Regions from separate parts of the Pseudomonas sp. LBUM1649 genome, predicted to be linked through region 1. Evidence: riboswitches for the same ligand, from Rfam matches in the RefSeq annotation. Region 1 holds a riboswitch; each other region holds the start of a gene.
The links. Region 1 has a riboswitch for cobalamin ahead of cobW (cobalamin biosynthesis protein CobW). Riboswitches for the same ligand answer to the same signal wherever they lie in the genome.
Positions count from the first base shown of each region.

Region 2: another riboswitch for cobalamin. It lies ahead of cobO (cob(I)yrinic acid a,c-diamide adenosyltransferase); the one in region 1 lies ahead of cobW (cobalamin biosynthesis protein CobW).
Region 3: another riboswitch for cobalamin. It lies ahead of ACA058_RS13520 (ABC transporter substrate-binding protein); the one in region 1 lies ahead of cobW (cobalamin biosynthesis protein CobW).

Region 1 is NZ_CP166807.1:3,919,987-3,927,107, reverse strand. It holds gene nfuA (Fe-S biogenesis protein NfuA) at 1-160, shown strand, start outside; gene cobM (precorrin-4 C(11)-methyltransferase) at 376-1,122, opposite strand; gene ACA058_RS18205 (cobalamin biosynthesis protein) at 1,206-1,619, opposite strand; gene ACA058_RS18200 (CbtA family protein) at 1,616-2,320, opposite strand; gene ACA058_RS18195 (CbtB domain-containing protein) at 2,332-2,526, opposite strand; cobalamin riboswitch at 2,649-2,873, opposite strand; cobalamin riboswitch at 3,129-3,340, shown strand; gene cobW (cobalamin biosynthesis protein CobW) at 3,440-4,522, shown strand; gene cobN (cobaltochelatase subunit CobN) at 4,526-7,121, shown strand, end outside.
Region 2 is NZ_CP166807.1:1,765,766-1,772,886, reverse strand. It holds gene cbiB (adenosylcobinamide-phosphate synthase CbiB) at 1-55, opposite strand, end outside; gene bluB (5,6-dimethylbenzimidazole synthase) at 52-702, opposite strand; gene ACA058_RS08200 (cobyrinic acid a,c-diamide synthase CobB) at 699-2,099, opposite strand; gene cobO (cob(I)yrinic acid a,c-diamide adenosyltransferase) at 2,096-2,707, opposite strand; cobalamin riboswitch at 2,790-3,023, opposite strand; gene ACA058_RS08190 (hypothetical protein) at 3,176-3,760, shown strand; gene ACA058_RS08185 (PQQ-dependent sugar dehydrogenase) at 3,828-5,144, shown strand; gene ACA058_RS08180 (O-methyltransferase) at 5,248-5,901, opposite strand; gene ACA058_RS08175 (C40 family peptidase) at 5,920-6,456, opposite strand; gene ACA058_RS08170 (C40 family peptidase) at 6,621-7,121, opposite strand, start outside.
Region 3 is NZ_CP166807.1:2,877,910-2,885,030, reverse strand. It holds gene ACA058_RS13530 (patatin-like phospholipase family protein) at 1-1,174, opposite strand, end outside; gene ACA058_RS13525 (acetyltransferase domain-containing protein) at 1,459-2,631, shown strand; cobalamin riboswitch at 2,691-2,885, shown strand; gene ACA058_RS13520 (ABC transporter substrate-binding protein) at 3,034-4,047, shown strand; gene ACA058_RS13515 (FecCD family ABC transporter permease) at 4,044-5,060, shown strand; gene ACA058_RS13510 (ABC transporter ATP-binding protein) at 5,057-5,848, shown strand; gene ACA058_RS13505 (OprD family porin) at 5,871-7,121, shown strand, end outside.

The DNA of each region.
Region 1 (7,121 bases):
CATCGCCGTCCTGCAGTTCGGTGGCGGTTGCCAGGGCTGCGGCCAGGCCGACGTGACCCTGAAGGAAGGCATCGAGCGCACCTTGCTCGAGCGTATTCCCGAGCTCAAGGGTGTGCGTGACGTGACTGATCACACGCAGAAAGAAAACGCCTACTACTAAGGTGTTCGCTGCGGCACAAAAAACGGCGCCCCGTGAGCGCCGTTTTTTTATGGGCGATGGACAACCTGTGGCGAGGGGATTTAGCGAAACGTCGCACCGCCCCGTTCGACGGCGAAGCCGTCGCTATACGAGCTTGCGGGGTACGCCTGAAGAATGGAGGGGGCCGCTTCGCGACCCAACGGGGATAAATCCCCTCGCCACAGGGTGTGCTTGGTTCAGGGCCTATACAGATGCGCATGCCCCGCACGATACAGCGACGACTCGCTGAACTGCTCACTGCCCAACACCCGACCCACCAGAATCAACGCCGTCCGCCGAAACCCCTTGGCTTCAACCTTTGCCGCAACGTCCGCCAATGTCCCCACCACCCAGTCCTGATCCGGCCAGGTCGCCCGGTGAATCACTGCAATCGGGCAGTCCGCGCCGTAATGCGGCAGCAATTGGGCGAGGATTTTCTGCAGATGCTTGACCCCCAAATGGATCGCCATGGTCGCCCCGTGCTGCGCCAGGCTGCCCAGTTCTTCGCCCGCGGGCATCGCGGTCTTGTCGGCGTAGCGAGTCAGGATCACGCTCTGCGATACGTCCGGCAAGGTCAGTTCCGCGCCCAACAGAGCCGCGCAGGCGGCCGTCGCGGTGACGCCGGGAATGATTTCAAAAGGAATATCGAGCTCACGCAGATGGCGAATCTGCTCGCCTATGGCGCCATACAGGCTCGGGTCTCCGGAATGCACGCGAGCCACGTCCTGACCCTTGGCATGGGCCGTCTTGATCAGTTCGATGATCTGTTCCAGGTGCAGTTCGGCGCTGTTGACCACCTGTTCGGCGCGGTGTCCTTCCAGCACGGCGGCGGGCACCAGCGATCCGGCATAGATGATCACCGGGCAGCCGCGAATCAGCCGCTGGCCTTTGACGGTGATCAGTTCGGGGTCGCCGGGACCTGCGCCAATGAAGTAGACGGTCATCAAAGGTTCCTGTTGAAAATGGGGGCTGGGCAAGGCTTCAGATGAAGATTGCTCATGATCGAATGCGCGGATTATCGAGGATTTTACGCGGCGCCAGCCAATGCGAGAGTGGCCTGGGCATATTTTTGTCGCGGGATCAGCAATTTCGCCGGTGACTGGGTCAGCTGTTCGGCTAATGCCAGAGCGGCACTTTCCGCCACGCCGTAACAGCCGGTACGCTCGAACGCGATCTGCGAATGGTGGCTGAGGTGCGGTTGATAGGCGGCCAATTGTTCGCTGCTGAAGTACAGCATCTGTAACCCAAGCTGTTCGGCCAGTTCGATCAGGGCCGGTTCGTCGCGCTTCAAATCGATGCTGGCCAGGGCCTTGATCTGATGCAGTTCGATCTGGTGCGCCTGCAGTGCCTGGTCGAGCAGTGCCCGCAACGTGCTGACGGGGCAGCCGCGCTGGCAGCCCAGGCCGACCACCAGGGTCGGCGCTGTGCTGAGGTCAGTCATGCGTGGTACTGGCCATCGCTTTTGCGGCGGAACAACCAGGCGCTGATCAGGCCCAGGGCCAGCCAGAACGCGACGTTGGTCAGCTGCGAAGCGATTTTGAACTGCGCCTCCAGGGCTTGCGGGGCGAGCATCGAGTGCACTTGCGGTTGCGGTGCGCCAATCACATGCGGAACGGCAAGGATCGCCACGCCGAGGATCTTCATCAGCCAGTGACGGCTGAACACGATCAGGGCGATGCCGACTGCGGTGGAGGCGGCGGTGCCGATCCACCAAATCTGCCGTTGCGCCAGATCGGCAGCCGCCGTGCCTGGCAGTTCAGGCGGCAGGCCAATGGTCGGCGCCAGCACGAAAGTCGCATAACCGGCCAGGCCCCAGAGCAGGCCCTGGGAGGTTTTGGTCGGCGCGCACAGGGTATAGAGACCGGCGAGCATCAGGGCGAAACCGACCGCCACCACCAGGTTACCGCCAGTGGTCGACAGCACGCGCTGCCAGCCGTCTTCCGGCTCCCAGGCTTGGGCGTCGTGGGTGTGGGCAGCGACGCCCGCGGCGTGTTCGTGGACTTCAACGGCGGCCGGCTCGGATTTTTCGTAGGTCTCGGCCTGCAAAATCAGCGGGGCGACCCAGAAACTTTGCAGCAAGGTCAGCAGCAGGGCGGCCAGCAGCCCGGTGAAACCTGCGGTTTGCGCAATACGCTTGATCATGTCGGCAGGTCTCAATGGCACGGGAACGCGGAACTGTGGCGCGTATCGTGAGCAGCGTTGTGAACGGCTTCGATGTGCGAGAAGCCGGCGAAATACACAAGGCTAGCGCCGAGGATCGACGCACAAACGGCGGCGATCAGGCGTTGGGACAGGGTAGTGGTGCTGCTGGCGGTACTGCTGTGGCCGGTGCTGCTGATAATCGACATGGCGCTTCCCTCTGTTCTGTCAGCGGGGAATATGAGCGCAAGCAGAGCCCCGCACGACCGAGCGCGCAGAAGTCCGAACAGCGCCCGCCCACCGCGGGTTTGTTGATTTGAGTGATCGTGTTGGTCACTTTGTGTTGCGGGCCGGTCTCCGGGCTCACGAGGGGCGCAGGCGTTAGCCTAAACCTTCCAGCGTCACCTTCCCATGCCGCATTGGCACAGTGGATCTGACGCTTCGCTCGTTTACCGTTGCGGGGGCAGCACCGGACTGACATGGCTTGAAGTAAAGCACATGATTCACCGGTTTCCCGTTTCACCCTGTGAAGGGCACCCGTAACAAGATGCGTAGGAGAGCATGGGCGAGGGGCGGGCGTCAATTGGAAGGGTTCTCATCTTTGTGGCGAGGGGACCTGTGGCGAGGGGATTTATCCCCGTTGGGCTGCGAAGCGGCCCCCTGCATTTTTCTGTCATACCCCACAAGCAGGTTTTGCGACGGCTTCGCCGCCGAACGGGGCGGTGCGACGTTTCGCTAAATCCCCTCGCCACAGGTAGCGCTCCTGCCCACAGGTTCTCTGATCGGACATTGACCCGCCCCAATACCATGCGTAGCCTTGCGCTTTCGAGGTTCTTCGGCGTTTGTCGAAGCTAAGAAGGGAACGCGGTCAATGCCGCGGCTGCCCCCGCAACTGTGAACGGTTCAGTTTCTGCCATGCCACTGCATGCGCCAGCCATGGTGCGAGCGGGAAGGCGCAGCAACCGCCAGTCCAACGACTGGCCAGCCGTCAGCCAGGAGACCTGCCTCGATACAGATTCTCACAACAACCGGGCGGGGTGATCCGGTGGCGAACGCTTCCGGCGCGTTTGTGCGTAGCCGGTTCTCGTCCCGTATGCCCGCCACCTTGCCAAAGGGCATCCGATGAAAACACTGGCCAAACTCCCCGTCACCATCGTCACCGGCTTCCTCGGCTCGGGCAAAACCACCCTGCTGCGGCACATGCTCGACAACGCCCAGGGCCGCCGCATCGCGGTGATCGTCAACGAGTTCGGCGAGCTGGGCATTGACGGCGAAATCCTCAAGCAGTGCTCCATCGGTTGCACCGAAGAAGAAGCCAATGGCCGTGTCTACGAACTGGCCAACGGCTGCCTGTGCTGCACCGTACAAGAAGAGTTCTTCCCGGTGATGCGCGAACTGGTGGCCCGTCGCGGCGACCTCGACCATATCCTGATCGAAACGTCCGGCCTCGCCCTGCCTAAACCTCTGGTCCAGGCCTTCCAGTGGCCGGAAATCCGCAGCGCCTGCACCGTTGATGCGGTGATTACCGTGGTCGATAGCCCGGCCGTGGCGGCTGGCACCTTCGCCGCGTTCCCGGACCAGGTCGACGCCCAGCGCAAACTTGACCCGAACCTGGACCACGAATCGCCGCTGCACGAGCTGTTCGCCGACCAGCTGTCCAGCGCCGACCTGGTGATCCTCAACAAGGCCGACCTGATCAGCCCTGAAGACCTGGCCCGTGTGCGCCTGGAAGTCGCCGAGGAATTGCCGCCAGCGGTGAAAGTCATCGAAGCCTGCAGCGGCCGCCTGCCGCTGGACGTGCTGATCGGCCTTGGCGCCGGTTCCGAAGAACACATCGACAGCCGCCACAGCCATCACGATCATCACCATGACGGCGACGCTGATGTTGAGGGGGAGCATGATGACCACGATCACGATGCCTTCGATTCGATCTCCATCGAACTGCCGGCATCCGACGAAAGTCTGCTGATGGACGCGCTGACCCAACTGGTGGTTCAGCACGGCATCCTGCGCGTCAAAGGCTTTGCCGCGGTCCCGAACAAACCGATGCGCCTGCTGATCCAGGGCGTGGGCACCCGTTTCGACAAGCATTTCGACCGTCAGTGGGGCGCCGAAGAAGCGCGCACCACCCGTCTGGTGTTGATTGGCCAGGCACTGGACGCTGCAATGCTCGAAGCGCAATTGCGCGCCGCGCTCAGCGTGTAACCCATGCACCTGCTCAGGACCCAGCCCGGCGGATTCGTGTCGGATGACAACATTGTCGACCTTGGACAAACCCCCGCCGAACTGGTGATCCTGTGCAGCGGCGACTCCAGCCTGGCCCTGCTCGCCGAAGCGGCGCAGCAGTTACCCGACGACTACCCGAGCGTGCGCCTGGCCAACCCGATGCAGGTGCAGAATCATGCTTCAGTCGATCTGTATGTCGACGAAGTACTGCGTCACGCCAAAGTCATTCTGATTTCGCTGCACGGCGGCATTGCCTATTGGCGTTACGGCGTCGAGCGGCTGGTGGAGTTGTCGCAGCGTGGTGTGCAGCTGATTCTGGTGCCGGGCGATGATCGCCCGGACCCGGATCTCAGTGACCTGAGCACCGTGGGCGTTGAGGATCGCGACCGGCTTTGGCAATTTCTGCGACAGGGCGGCATGGGCAATGCCCTCGACTTTTTCCGCTGCCTGGCCAATCGCTGGCTGGATCGCGACTACACCTGGGCCGAGCCACAAACCCTGCCGCGCACGGCGATTTACCACCCGCAAAAAAGCCCCGCGCAATTGAGCGACTGGCAAGGCGAGTGGCAGGCCGGTCAACCGGTTGCGGCGGTTCTGTTTTACCGCTCGCATTTGCAGGCGGCGAACACCGCTTTCATCGATATTTTCTGCCAGCGTTTGCAGGCGGCGGGGCTTAATCCGTTGCCCATTGCGCTGGCCAGTCTAAAAGAGCCCGGCTGCCTTTGCGTGGTCGAGGACTGGCTGGATGAAGTCGAGGCGGGGGTGATTCTCAACACCACCGGTTTCGCACAATCGAGCCCTGAAGCACCGCATTTGCGACCGTTTCGCCGTAACATCCCGGTGATCCAGGCCATTTGCGCCCAGGACAACGAGCCCGGATGGCGTGCCAGCGAACAGGGCCTCGGTCCGCGTGACCTGGCGATGCACATTGCGTTGCCGGAACTGGACGGGCGCATCATCAGTCGGCCGATCAGCTTCAAGGACCTGGCCTGGCGCAGCGAGCGCGGTCAGTCCGACGTGGTCTGCTACCGCGCGCAGCCGGAACGAATGGATTTTGTCGCGCAGCTGGCGCGGCGCTGGATCGATCTGGCGCGGGTGCCCAATGGCGAAAAACGCATAGCGCTGATTCTGGCAAATTACCCGACCCGCGATGGTCGGATAGGCAACGGCGTCGGGCTCGATACGCCGGCTGCGGCGTTGAATATCCTGCGTGCGCTTCATCAAGAAGGCTATCCGCTGCCAGCCGGGTTGCCCGACAGCGGCACCGGGTTGATCCAGCAATTGCTCGGCGGTGTCAGCAACGACCTCGATACCCTCGATCAACGCCCTTGCCAGCAAAGCCTGGCCATGGACGATTACCTGCAGATGTTCAACGCGCTGCCGCAAGCCAATCGTCAGGCGGTGCTGGAACGCTGGGGCGCGCCCGACAGTGATCCGATGTGTCGTGGCGGGCGGATGATGATTGCCGGGTTGCGCTTTGGCCTGACCTTCGTCGGCATCCAGCCGGCGCGGGGTTACCAGGTCGATCCAAGTGCGGTGTATCACGACCCAGACCTGGTGCCGCCCCATGGCTACCTGGCGTTCTATTTCTGGTTGCGTAACACCTACGGCGCCCACGGCGTGATCCATGTCGGCAAGCACGGCAACCTGGAATGGCTGCCGGGCAAGGGCGTGGGGCTGTCGGAGCACTGCTGGCCGGATGCGCTGCTCGGGCCGCTGCCGAACATCTATCCGTTCATCGTCAACGACCCGGGCGAAGGCGCCCAGGCCAAGCGTCGCACCCAAGCGGTGATCATCGATCACTTGATGCCGCCGCTGACCCGCGCCGAGACCTACGGCCCGCTGCGCAACCTCGAACTGTTAGCTGACGAGTATTACGAGGCGCAATTGCTCGACCCGCGCCGTGCCCGGGAATTGCAGCGCGACATCCTGCAACTGGTGCGCGACACCCACATCGACCGCGAGCTGCAACTGGACGAACAACTGGACAGCGATGCCGACGCGGCGATCTGGCTGCCGCGCCTGGACACGTACCTGTGCGACTTGAAAGAGTCGCAGATCCGCGACGGCTTGCACGTGTTTGGCGAGTCGCCGGCCGGAAGCTTGCGTATCGACACCTTGCTCGCGCTGCTGCGCATCCCCCGGGGCGATGGCCGTGGCGCGCAATCGAGTCTGCTGCGAGCGCTGGCCAAGGCATTCGCGCTTGGGTTCGATCCGCTGGATTGTGCGTTGGCCGAACCGTGGGACGGCCCGCGCCCAAACGCATTGTTGACGATCTGCGATGAACCCTGGCGCACCACCGGCGATACCCGCGAACGTCTCGAGTTGTTCGCCACACATCTTATTTCACAAACGTTGAATGACCCTTGTGGGAGCGAGCCTTTGTGGCGAGGGGATTTATCCCCGTTGGGTCGCGAAGCGGCCCCAAATAATGGGACTGCTGCGCAGTCCAACGGGGATAAATCCCCTCGCCACAAAAGCTCGCTCCCACAGGAGGCGGGTTGGTCTGAAGTGAACGCCATCCTCGACAACTTACGCGAAGTGGTCGCACCCAAGCTGGACGCCTGCGGTCCCGCAG
Region 2 (7,121 bases), 2.2 Mb from region 1:
CACCCAGCAGCGCATCCAGCGCCACCGCGGCGACACTCAATAACGCCACACTCATTGACTCACTCCCCAATAATTTTCATACAACAGCTCACTCAGCGGACGCGCCTGCGCCCAGCCTTCGAGTACCAGCATCGGCGCCGGATAGAAGGCCTTGACCGGTCCCAGGCAGAGAATGGCCAAGGGCTTGGCGCCAGGTGGCAGGCCCAGCAGGTCCGCCAGGGCTTGCGGTTCGAACAGCGAGACCCAACCCATGCCCAGCCCTTCGGCGCGGGACGCCAGCCAGAGGTTCTGGATCGCGCAGGACAACGAGGCCAGGTCCATTTCCGGCAGGGTACGACGACCGAAGATATGCCGTTCGCGATCGTCCATCAGCGCGGCGACCAGCACCTCGGCGCAATCGTTGATGCCCTCGACCTTGAGCTGCATGAACTCGTCGGTGCGCTCACCGAGGGCCTCGGCGGTGCGGATGCGTTCTTGCTCCACCAGCAGCTGGATCTGGCTGCGCAAGGCTCGATCGCTGATGCGGATGAAGCGCCAGGGCTGCATCAGGCCCACACTCGGTGCCTGATGCGCGGCTTCGAGCAGGCGCCGCAGCAACTCGGGCTCGACCGCGCCGCCAGCGAAGTGACGCATATCGCGGCGTTCGCCTATGGCGCGGTAGACCGCTGCGCGTTCGGCGTCGGAGAAGGCGTTGTCGGTCATGGCCTCTTCGCGAGCAGGCTCGCTCCCACAGTGGACCGCATTTCTTCAGGCAATTCACTTACCAATGTGGGAGCGAGCCTGCTCGCGAAGGCGTCCGAACGGTCAGGCGCAAACAGCGCGGCAATCGCCGACGGATTGGACGGAAAATAGAAGTGCACATAAGAGGCTGTCATCCGCCCCTCACGATATACCGCCTCTGCCCCTCGCCCGCCGTTAGGACTCAGACCACGGGCAATCGGCTCAAGCTCGGTACTGGTCAGCGAATGATGATAAGTGTGCCCGCGCAATGAGCCTTCCGGCAGCTCCACCGCTTGCAGAGCCAATGCAGCAAGGCGCTTCTGCATTACCGCATCGCCCTTCAACAAGCCCACCAGCTCTGCACGCGTGCCCTCGACATCGGTCAGCGAATCGAGCAAATAAAGCATGCCGCCGCATTCGGCCAGCAAGGGTTTGCCGGCGGCGTGGTGAGCGCGGATTGCAGTCAGCATCGAGGTGTTCTGCGACAGCGCCACGTGGTGCAATTCCGGGTAACCGCCCGGCAGATAGAGGCTATCAGCGTGTGGCAGCGCGGCGTCACGGATCGGCGAGAAAAACCGCAGTTCGGCCCCCATCGCCCGCAACAAATCCAGGCTCGCGCCATAGGTAAAGGCAAACGCTTCATCACGGGCCACGGCAATGCGCACGCCAGCCAGCAAGGGTTCAACAGTCACCACATCTGGCGCGGCGAATTCCACCGCCGGCGGGAGCGCGACCTCACAACTGCTGGCCAGGGCGTCGGCCGCTGCATCGAGGCGCACATCCAGGTCATTCAACTCACTGGCCTGCACCAGGCCAAGGTGGCGGCTCGGCAATTCGATCCCGATCTCCCGGGACAACGCGCCGTACCAGCGCAGGCCTTCGGTCAGGCTGCCTTCGAGCAGTTGTGCGTGGCGCAGGGTGCCCACGCGGTTGGCCAGCACGCCGGCAAACGGCAAGTCCGGCTGATAGCGCGCCAGGCCCAGGGCCAGTGCACCAAAGGTCTGGGCCATGGCGGTGCCGTCGATCACACCGAGCACCGGCACGCCGAAATGCCGCGCCAGATCAGCACTGGACGGCGTACCATCGAACAGCCCCATGACGCCTTCGATCAGGATCAGGTCGGCGTCGCTGGCAGCCTCCCACAACAGGCGGCGACTGTCCTGCTCGCCGACCATCCACATGTCCAGCTGATACACCGGCGCACCGCTGGCGCGTTCGAGGATCATCGGGTCGAGAAAATCCGGGCCGCACTTGAACACGCGAACCTTGCGTCCCTGGTTACGATGCAACCGGGCCAGCGCGGCGGTCACGGTGGTCTTGCCCTGACCGGACGCCGGCGCGGCAATCAGTACTGCCGGGCAATGAAGAGGTTGATTCACAGCTCGACGCCTTTTTGCGCTTTGATACCGGCCTGGAAGGCGTGCTTGATCATGCCCATTTCGGTGACGGTGTCAGCCAGCTCGACCATCTCCGGCTTGGCGCCGCGACCGGTGACCACCACGTGCTGCATGGGCGGGCGCGCCTGCAAATCGCTGAGCACCTGATCGAGATCGAGGTAGCCGTGCTTGAGGGCGATGTTCAGTTCGTCCAGCACCACCAGGCCGATCGATGGATCGCGCAGCAGTTGCTGCGACACCGCCCAGGCCGCTTCGGCAGCCGCGATGTCGCGCTGGCGATCCTGGGTCTCCCAGGTGAAGCCCTCGCCCATCACATGAAAACGCACCTGCTCGGGGACGCGTCGGAAGAACAACTCTTCGCCGGTGCTGTTGCGCCCCTTGATGAACTGCACCACTCCGCACTGCATGCCATGCCCCATGGCGCGCGCGAGCATGCCGAACGCCGAGCTGCTCTTGCCTTTGCCGTTGCCGGTGAGCACCAGCAGCAGTCCGCATTCGTTCGGGGAATTGGCGATGCGTTCGTCGATCACGGCCTTTTTGCGCAGCATGCGCGCCAGATGACGTTCGTCACGATCAGGGGTATCAGACATGGGGAGCTCTCCGTTGAGGCAGGATTAACGGCGGGCAGGCACAAGAATAGATGGCAAGAAGCCTGGCATCGCCCACCGTGATGCCGCTTGGATGGATCAGGCCGGTCTCCGGGCTCATGAGCGGCGTGATGCCGGACTGCGCGCCTTCCCGCGTCACAGATCGACGCAGTGGCTTCAGACGCAGTTTTCACTCATTTACCGTTGCGGGGGCAGCGCCGGGATCGCAGGGCTTCATCGACTGAAGCGCTCACTCACCGGCTTCCCTGTTTCACTCTGTCGACCCAAGTCACAGAGCACCTGAAACAAGCGGCGAAGGTTAGAGGGTTGGGGGTGGAGCGTCAATTGAAGACGCGGTACCGGAACGAATAACTACCACCCATCCATAAAATGACGTCAATCTTGTGTCACACTCACAGCGGCGATATCAAATAGCCACAACCCCACAATACAAGAACAAGGGTGAGTCCCATGCAAGGCATGATCATCAGCAATCCGAAGCTGGAATTCCTGCGTCGGGTACTGGAACGCTGGTTCGTCTGTATCGACCGCTATAACGCCGTGCGCGGCGACAGCGAGACACCCTACTGGCTCGACGAAAAAGCCAACCTCGGCCTGCTTTCCGCCGCCGCATGGATGGCCGAGATGATCACGCTGCAACAATCGCCCACGCGCAAACAGACCGAAGAAGGCGAACGCAACGGCCGCGCCGATCTGTTTATCGCCACGACCGAAGCACGCGCCTGGCTGCAGACCACCCAACGCTGGCCACGGGTCAACAGCCTGAACCTGACCCAGGCCCTGCAAGACATCACCAGCGACGCGAAAAAAATCAGCTACGCCAGCGACCTGAAAATCGGCTGCCTGTTCGTCGCACCGCACAAGAGCCAACAAGGGACCACCCCCGAAGAACTCCAGGACATGGTCGATGACCTGCAAAAGGAGCACTGCTGCGCCGTGGCCTGGTATTTCCCTTATGCCTACCGCAAACTGCGCAATGAAGCCGGCCACTATCACCCCGGTATCGCCGTGCTGCTCAAGGAAGCTCGCGGCTAGGGTTGAACCATCGGGCTGTCACGCTTCTCTATGATTTAAGTCACTTCATTCATAGGGAATGTCAGCAATGCGCACGTCTCAGCTGGTTTTCGTCATCGCGTTAGCGGGAGGGCTCGCCGCCTGTGGCGAAACCGCCCGCTTGCAAGTCAACGACGGCACCGGGCCGTCCCCCAAGCTCCCGGAACCGAACAAGACACTGTTCCCGACGATGAACATCGCCCCGGCCATCGGCTGGGCGGACGGCGCAAAACCCGTCGCGGCCAGCGGCACTCAGGTCGGCGCATTTGCCGAGAACCTCGATCATCCGCGCTGGCTATACGTGCTGCCCAATGGCGACGTGCTGGTCGCCGAAACCAATGCCCCGCCCAAACCCGATGACAACAAAGGCATCAAGGGCTGGATCACCAAGAAAGTCATGGGGCGCGCCGGTGCCGCCGTGCCGAGCCCGAACCGCATCACACTGCTGCGCGACACCAACCACGATGGCATCGCCGAAACCCGCACGGTATTCCTGGAAAACCTCAACTCGCCCTTTGGCATGACCCTGGTCGGCAGTGACCTGTACGTTGCCGACACCGACCGGCTGTTGCGCTTCCACTATGAAAACGGTGACACGGCAATCAAGTCACAACCGATCAAAGTCGTCGACCTGCCGGGGGGCACCCTGAATCACCACTGGACCAAAAACGTCATCGCCAGCAAGGACGGCAGCAAGCTGTACGTCACGGTGGGCTCCAACAGTAACGTCGGCGAAAACGGCATGGACCAGGAGCAAGGGCGCGCGGCGATCTGGGAAGTGGATCGCGCTACCGGTAACCACCGGATCTTCGCTTCAGGCCTGCGCAACCCCAACGGCATGGCCTGGGAGCCACAAAGCGGGGCGCTGTGGACGGCCGTCAACGAGCGAGACGAAATCGGCAGCGACCTCGTGCCGGACTACATCACCTCGGTCAAAGATGGCGGCTTCTATGGCTGGCCATTCAGCTATTACGGCCAGCACATCGACATTCGGGTCGAACCGCAAAACCCCGACCTGGTGGCCAAGGCGATTGCCCCGGACTACGCGGTGGGCCCCCACACCGCCTCACTGGGCCTGACATTCGCCGAAGGCAACAGGTTGCCGGCGCAGTTCAAGGAAGGCGCATTCATCGGCCAACATGGCTCATGGAACCGCAAGCCGCACAGCGGTTACAAAGTGATTTTCGTGCCCTTTAGCAGCGGCAAACCGAGCGGGCAACCGGTGGATGTGCTCACCGGATTCCTCAATGACGAGGAAAAAGCCATGGGCCGGCCGGTGGGTGTGGTGATCGATCAGCAAGGGGATTTGCTGGTGGCCGATGATGTGGGGAACAAGGTGTGGCGGGTGTCGGCGGTTAAATATTGACAACACACCTGTGGGAGCGAGCCTGCTCGCGAAAAGGGCGTGTCAGCCGACATTAATGTGACTGACCCACCGCATTCGCGAGCAGGCTCGCTCCCACAAGGGATTAGCGTTTACGGCAGAGCGTAAGCCCATCCCCCAACGGCAACAGCGACAAATCCACCCGCGCGTCATCCTTCAGGGCAAGATTGAGCGCCTGGATCGCACGGGTATCGGCGCTCTCGGGATTGTCCTCAAGCACCCGACCACTCCACAGCGTGTTATCGAATACCGCCAGGCCACCGGTACGCAACAGGCGTAGTGCGTGTTCCAGGTAGGCCGGGTAATTGGCCTTGTCAGCATCAATGAACACCAGATCGAACTGGCCTGAGTCGTCCAGCCTGCCGAGGGTTTCCAGCGCCGGTGCCAAACGCAGATCGATTCGCCCCGACAGGCCGGCCTCCTGCCAATAGCGGCGCGCGATGGCGTTGTAGTCCCCGGGAATGTCACAGCAGATCAGCGAGCCGTCATCCGGCAATGCCGCTGCCATGCACAGGGCGCTGTAACCGGTGAAGGTGCCGACTTCCAGCACACGTCGGGCACCGGTGAGTTTTACCAGCAAGGCGAGAAACTGCCCCTGCTCCGGTGCCACCTGCCAGCGCGCCATGGGCAGCGCCTGGGTTTCGTCGCGCAAGCGCTTGAGCACCGGCATTTCGCGCAGGGAGACGTCGAGCAGGTACTGATAGAGCGAATCGTCGAGGTTGAGCGTGCGGGCGGTCATGACAACACCCTCTGGCTGCTATGGATTACGCGCCAAATGCTCGGGTTGCAGGACGCGCTTGGCACTCAGGTAGGCTCTCTGCCAATAAGCCTTGGACAAGCTGTCGAGCTTGACCGTGCCACCGGTAGCCGGCGCATGCACGAAGCGCCCTTCACCGACATAAATGCCGGCATGGCTGACCTGGGAACCGCCATTGGTGGCGAAGAAGAGCAGGTCACCGGTTTGCAGGCCTTCCTTGCCGACACTGGCCGCTTGCATGGAAATCATTTCGCGTGTGGTGCGGGGCAGAGCAATACCGGCAACATCACGGTAGACGTAGCCAATCAGCCCACTGCAATCAAAACCGGAGTCCGGCGTGTTGCCGCCCCAGCGATAAGGCGTGCCGACCAGCCCCAACGCGCGAAACAGCACGTCTTGCGCTTCAGGAGAAAATTCCTGGGAGGAACTGAATACGATGGGCGCGCGAACCACCGGCGCAGGTGGCGGTGTACGGCTGGCACAAGCACTGAGCAGCGCTGCGAACAGCATGATTGCGAGGCGGGCCGACATCGTCATAAGCAGAGCATCCTGATCAGGCTGCGGCTTTTCCTGCGGGAGCGCAGAAAAGAAAACCGCCTGCGGTTTACGCAGGCGGTTTGCCATCATTCATTGATCAGAATTTTAGCGCTTATCAGGCAAACTTCAAGTAAGACTTTAAGTTCGCCTTACGAAATGTGCGCTTACTTGCGAGCAGTGACGATTGGCGTCGCTGCGGGAGCCATGGCGAGAGCACGCTTGGCTTCGATGAAGGTCTTGCTCCAGTAGCTGTCACCGAGGTTATCGATGCGCACACCACCGCTTTTGCGGCTGCTGGAATGGATGAACTGGTTGTCACCCAGGTAGATGCCGGCATGACTGACGCGACCGCGACGACCGTTGGTGGCGAAGAACAGCAGATCACCTGGCTCAAGCTTGCTGCGTGAAACCAGCGGCGCGTCGACGTTGATCATTTCGCGAGTGGAGCGTGGCAAGTTCATGCCCGCTTCTTCACGAAACAGATAACCGATGAAACCGCTGCAATCGAAACCGGCTTCGGAGGTACCGCCGAAACGGTAACGGGTACCGATCAGGGACATGCCGCGTTCGAGGATGCTGTCGGCCAGAACCGGAAGCTGGTACGACTTGCCGTCGGCGAAGCTGGCCAGTTCTTTCTCAGTGGCCGCTTCTTCAAGCTCAAGCGC
Region 3 (7,121 bases), 1.0 Mb from region 1:
ACGACTTATGCCACGGATAGCCCTTCGCGCTGAGTTGAAAGGCGTAGTCGAACAAACGCTTCATGTACTCGCCATCGAATTTGCGATTGCGCGCAAAGTTAAAGTCGGAGCCAATGTACGCAAGATTGAAGTCCGCTCCGTCCTGCTGCGCCATACGGTAGATTCGCTCCAGGTCACTGATCCCCTGAGTTTGAATCAATGCACTGATGGCTCGACCGCCGATGCTCAATGTACGGCGCTTCGTCCCGGACCACTGCGGCTCCAGTGTCCCATTACGAATGACATAGAAATGACGTTCGAGTCGCAAAGGTACTCCGGTGGCTCTGTTCAGCCCCACCAGGGTGCCCGGTGGGTAGAGAAAAACTTGAGTGATGACTCCTCCGTCGACGTGCATTTCATGAAACTGTTTGCCGTCAACGTCCACATCGATCATGACGGGTGAGACTGCACCGGGAATACTCATCGACGCGATCATGATGTTGCGAAAGAGATCGAGCGCTCCCGGTGCTGTACTTTCGGCAATAGCGCCCATGTTCCAGGTGACGGGTCGCCCTGAATCAAGGTCAGTTGTGCCGATCAGCAGAATTCTTCCTTTGGCGTATTCCGCCGCGATCGCCGCAAGAATCTGCGCAGTGACGTATTTCGTAATGAGCCGAGACAGCGGCTTGCTGTCCGCTATACCGTCGCTGGCAAGACGGGTCAGCACGTTTCGCGAATGAAAAATGTCCTTTGGACCGATTGCGTTGGAAACATACCGAATCACACCGTCGTACTCAGGCCCCAGGTAAGCGAAAGGGGCGACCAGGGCACCCGCGCTAATGCCCGTGACGACCTTGAACATGGGTCGGGTTCCATGGCTGGTCCATCCCGCAATCAGTCCCGCTGCGAACGCGCCTGCATCGCCGCCGCCCGAAACCGCCAGCATGCTTGCCGGCGGCAGGATGTTGTTCGGCTTCCCGGCTCTGGCGAGATCCTCGCTCTCACGTTTGTTGGCTTGAACCGCATCCTGAATGAACGGAGTCAGGTCGTAGTCCAACCTGTAGCGAGCATTGGGAATGCCTGGGATGACCGCTTTTTCCGTTAAGTTTGGCGGAACAGCGTCACGGCGTGGCAGGCACGCTTGAAGGAACGTGTCCAGAGGTGAGGCGCCAGGTCTGAGCGGAAATGGTTTCAAAACGCCTCCTCCGGCCCCCGCAGTCGACAGCAAGCGCGCTCATCGTACCCGCGAAGTCCTTACCCAGGGTGCCCGAGATGACAACATGCCAGCCGACCGCGACCCGTCATTCGAACGCCAGGTCGCTCAGTTTGCGCTCCTTTACATGATAAAAAAACTCATTGGGCGAGCAGCCCAGGTTAACTAACTAGCCCACAAACCAACATTATATGTTACGTTATATCAACACATTGGCTGTCGGTTGTTTACCGGCAGAGTGATCCACCCCCTGCCTGCGACTTTCGATGACAAACCTTGTTCAGATCCCGCCCATCACCAGCCTAAGCCAGCGCCTGATGTCCATCGATGCCCTCAGGGGCTTGGTGATCATATTCATGCTGCTGGATCACGTGCGCGAGACGTTTTTTCTGCACCGCCAGGTCGCCGACCCGATGCTCATCGACAGCACTGAGCCGACGTTGTTTTTCAGCCGGACGCTCGCCCATTTATGTGCGCCGGTGTTCGTGCTTCTCACTGGACTGTCCGCTTACCTGTACGGCGAAAAGCACCAGGGCAAGAACGATGTATCGATGTTCCTGTTCAAGCGTGGCCTGTTCCTGGTTGTGCTGGAGTTCACCCTGGTGAATTTCGCCTGGACCTTCCAGTTCCCCCCCACTGTGATTTACCTGCAGGTGATCTGGGCGATTGGTGTCAGCATGATTGCCCTCGCTGCACTGGCCTGGCTACCTCGGCCAATCCTGTGTGTCCTGGGTCTTGTCATCGTCGGCGGGCACAACCTGCTCGATCCCCTGCACTTCCCGGCCGGATCGGCGCTGCACCTGCCTTGGGCCATTTTGCATGATCGCGGCTGGATCGATTTCTCCGACAACTTGCGCCTGCGCAGTTCCTACCCCGTGCTGCCGTGGATCGGCGTCATCGCCCTGGGTTACTGCATCGGCCCCTGGTTCGCACGCTCAACCTCGGCCGCCGTGCGTCAGCGCTATCTGTTGCTGGCTGGGGCCAGCGCATTGATCGGCTTCATCACCCTGCGCCTGGTCAACGGTTATGGCGAGGCACATTGGGTGGTTTATGAAAACACCACACACACCCTCATGAGTTTTTTCAACATCACCAAATACCCACCTTCCCTGCTGTTCCTGTGTCTGACGCTAGGCGTGGGGCTGTTGCTGCTGCTTGGCTTTGAGCGGGCCCGGCAACACAAGTGGATCAGCACCCTGGCGGTATTTGGTGCGGCACCGATGTTCTTCTACTTGCTCCATCTTTATGTGCTGAAAATGCTGTATCTGCTCAGCGTGGCGTTGTTCGGTCTGAATCAGGGCGACTACTTCGGCTTCGACGGCATGTGGGCCGTGTGGCTGACGGCCGTGCTCCTGGCTGCATCGCTGTATCTGCCGGTGCGCTGGTTCGCCGCACTGAAGGCGCGTCGTCGCGATATCGGCTGGCTCAAATACTTCTGATCGGGACTTCTTATCGGGGCTTCTGATCAAGAGATGGGTTCGCCTCGGGCGGCATGATCGACTACCATGCCGCCGCCGGTTCCCAAATGGGATTAATAGGGAATCCGTGATGCTGCCAACGCATCAAACGGAACTGCCCCCGCAACTGTAGGTGCCGAGCCTGCTCCTGAACTGCCACTGGGATCGATTCCCGGGAAGGCTGGAGCACGCCATGACGCATCAGTCAGGAGACCTGCCGGCCAAGCAACAAATCACTAACCGGCGGGGTGTCCGGGAAGGACATCCTTGCGCGCGCGTCACTCAGGTGATCGGGCCTTGCACTGCTTTTTCGGCAGCGCTCGATGATGTGTTTTCCAGACCTTGCACCCTTGCTGCGTGTACGGTTCAAATGGAGATTGCATCATGCTGTTGCCGCGCTTTTTCGCCCTCGTCACAGGCCTGGGTGTTTCTTCCCTCGCCTATGCCTCCCCCACTCATTACCCGCTGACGATTGAGAACTGCGGCAGCACACTGACGTTCGCGCAGGCCCCCGCCCAGGCTGTGACGATCGGCCAGGCCGGCACCGAAATGCTCTTTGCCTTGGGACTCGGTGACAAACTGGTCGGTACTTCGCTGTGGTTCAATGATGTACTGGGTCAGTACAAGGCGCAAAACGACAAGACCGAACGCCTGGCCGATAACGAGCCGAGTTTCGAGTCGGTGATCGGCAAACGCCCGGAACTGGTCGCCGTCGAGCTGGAATGGATGGTCGGCCCGCAAGGCGCAGTCGCTACCCGCGAGCAGTTTCACGAACTGCAGATTCCGACCTATCTCATGCCCTCGGACTGCGAGTCTAAGGACAACCTGGTGGGTGCCGATGGCACCCGCCTGCAGCCGTTTCGTATTGAAAGCATCTACAAAAGCATCACCCAGCTGGCTGAGGTTTTTGATGTCCAGGCGCGTGCACAGCAGCTGAACGCGCAACTGCAGGCCAGCTTGGCCAAGTCCATTGCCTCTGTGCAAGACAAAGACCTTACGCACACCAGCGCGCTGGTCTGGTTTTCCAGTGCCAGTCTGGATATCGATCCCTATGTCGCCGGGCACAAGGGCATTCCCGACTTCATGCTGGGCACCTTGGGCGTGCGCAATGTGGTGCAGTCCGACGAAGAGTGGCCAACCGTTGGCTGGGAAACCATCGCCAAGGCCAACCCGACGTTTCTGGTCATCGCCCGCATGGATCGCCGTCGTTTCCCGGCCGATGACTATCAAAAAAAGCTGGAATTCCTGCGTAGCGATCCCGTGACCCGCAACATGGACGCCGTGAAAAACAACCGCATCATTATCCTCGACGCCATGGCCATGCAGGCCAGCGTGAGAATGTTCGACGGTCTCGAATCGCTGGCAACGGCCATCAACAGCTACGACCTGCCAAAATGACCGCGACGCTGATTCGCACTCTGCTGGCACTGGTGATACTGCTTCTGGCCGTGATTGCCGGTGTGGCCATCGGTGAAACCCGCATCGAGCCCAGTGTGGTGTTCCAGGTGCTGGCCAACAAACTGTGGACGGCCGGTTACGCCCTCGATCCCATCGACGAGGGCATCGTCTGGAACTACCGCCTGACTCGCGCGCTGGTGGCGGCGGCTTGCGGGGCGGGCCTGGCGACCTGCGGGGTGATCCTGCAATCGCTGCTGCGTAACCCGTTGGCCGATCCTTACCTGCTCGGCATTTCCGCGGGGGCCTCGACGGGGGCGGTGCTGGTGGCGTTGCTGGGCTTGGGTGCCGGGGCGATTTCGATGTCGGTCGGGGCGTTTTCCGGTGCCGTCGCTGCCTTCGCCGTCGTTGTGTTGCTGGGCCGTGCCAGTGGTTCGCCTGGCAGTACCGGGCAGATCATCCTGGCGGGGATTGCCGGCTCGCAACTGTTCAATGCGCTCACGGCGTTCTTGATCACCAAGTCGGCCAGTTCCGAACAGGCTCGCGGCATCATGTTCTGGTTGCTGGGCAATCTCAGTGGCGTGCGCTGGCCCTCCGTGTGGCTGGCCGTACCGATTGCGATAGCCGGTCTCGCGGTTTGCCTGTGGCACCGGCGTGCGCTGGATGCCTTCACCTTTGGCGCCGACTCCGCGGCCTCGCTCGGCATTGCGGTACGTCCTGTGCAATTTCTGTTGATCAGTTGTGCCGCCTTGGTGACGGCGGTGATGGTGTCGATTGTCGGCTCCATCGGTTTTGTTGGACTGGTCATACCCCACGCCGCAAGGCTGTTGCTGGGCACTCGGCATACGCGCCTGCTGCCGGCCAGCGCGCTGGGCGGTGCGGTGTTTCTGATTGCCGCCGATGTTCTGTCCCGGACGCTGATCAAGGGCCAGGTGATTCCGGTTGGCGTGATCACTGCATTGGTCGGCGCGCCAGTGTTCGCGCTGATCCTGGTCGGTCGGAGGAATGCCCGATGAATGCTGCTGCGCCTGTTATCGACGAACCCGTATTGAGTTGTTCCGGCATCGGATTCTCTATCCGCGATGTTGAATTACTGCACGAGATCCACTTGGACATTCGTCGTGGCGAAACCCTGGGTCTTATCGGGCCCAACGGTTCGGGAAAATCCACGCTGCTCAAACTGCTGGCCGGCGTGCGTCTCCCCAGCCGGGGAGCCATCCATCTCACCGGCCAAAGCCTCAAGGCACTGTCGCGGCGAACCATCGCACAAACCCTGGCGGTGGTTGAACAGCAAGCCGACACACTGGATGCGATCCGTGTGTTCGATGCCGTGGCCCTGGGCCGAACGCCGTGGCTGTCGGCCTTGAGTCCATGGTCGAAGGCGGACGATGACATCGTCCATCAAGCCCTGCACGACGTGGATGCGACGCACCTGAGCAGGCGCACCTGGCGTAGCCTCTCTGGTGGCGAGCGTCAGCGTGTGCATATCGCGCGTTCCCTGGCCCAGCGCCCGCAGATCCTGCTGCTGGACGAACCGACCAATCACCTGGATATCCAGCACCAGCTGGCGATTCTGCACGTGGTTCACGCATTGCCCGTGACCACCGTGATTGCTTTGCACGATCTCAACCAGGCACTCACCTGTGATCGTTTGGCTGTGCTGGAAAAGGGACGCCTGGTGGCCCTTGGCAAGCCGCTCGAGGTGTTGACCCCACAACGCCTTCTGGACACCTTCGGTGTCCACGCGCACTACCTCATTGACCCCTTTGACGGCGCGCACATCCTGCGCTTGCGTTCATCCTGATTCGTTTGTGGACACCCCGAAAATGCCTACCCGATCCGCCATTCTTCTCGCCCTGGCAAGTCCACTCGCACTCGCTGATTCGGCTCAATCGAAAGCCAATGGATTTATCCAGGACAGCGCCTGGAGCGTGCTCAATCGCACTGTCTACGACCATCGCGAGTACCGCAATGGCGCCCGCAACAACGCAGCGCGCAATGCCTACAAACCGCGTGACGAGCGTAATGACTACGCCGAAGAATGGGCCTACGGGCTAATGGGTACGGTGCAATCAGGCTTCACCCAGGGCCTGATCGGGGTAGGTATGGATGCCCATGCCTATCTCGGCACACAACTGGACAGCGGCGGTGGCCGCGCAGGGAAAGCGCGATTGCTTGGGCTCGACAACCAGGGACATCCCAAGGACGCGTTCAGCCGCGGCGGTGCGGCAGTCAAACTCCGCCTGTCATCGACCGTGCTGAGCTATGGCGAGCAGCGCGTGAAAACGCCGGTATTCAGTTCGTCCGATAGCCGCCTGCTCCCGGAGACCGCCACCGGCGTATTTCTCTCCAGCAAAGAGTTCGAGGCACTGAAGCTGGTCGCAGGACATTTCACCGAAAGTACCGATCGAAATGCCAGCAGTCATGACCAGGGCTTTGTGGTCAACTACTCCAACGCCGTTAAAGGCAATGCCTTCGATCTCGCGGGCATGGTCTTTACACCGGAAAAAAACCTGAACGTCAGCATCTATACCTCGCGCTATGAGGACACCTGGAACCAGCATTACCTGGGTGGCACCTTCATCCAGCCGCTGGATGAAAGACGCTCGTTGGCACTCAACCTGAACCTGTATCGCACCACTGATGAGGGCAAGTCGTTATCCGGCAGGATCGACAATACCACCTGGAGCCTGATATCCACTTACACCCAAGGCCCACATGGCTTTAGCCTCGGTTATCAGAAGGTGGATGCAAACACGCCGTTTGATTACGTCACCCGCGGCGCGATCTTTATCAGCAACGCGGTCCAGCTGTCGGACTTCAACGCACCCAATGAACAGTCCTGGCAAGCTCGCTACGATCTGGATGTCACCCCCTGGGGGTTACCGGGCCTGTCCATGAGCGCCGCTTATGTTCGCGGCAGCCAGATCGATGGCAGCCATGTCGACCCGCAAGGCGGCTATGCCTATCTGGGTTATGGCGAAGGCGGCAAACACTGGGAACGTGACCTGGAGGTGCGCTATGTGGTGCAAGGTGGCGCAGCGAAAGGCACCACCCTGTCGGTGCAGCACAATGTG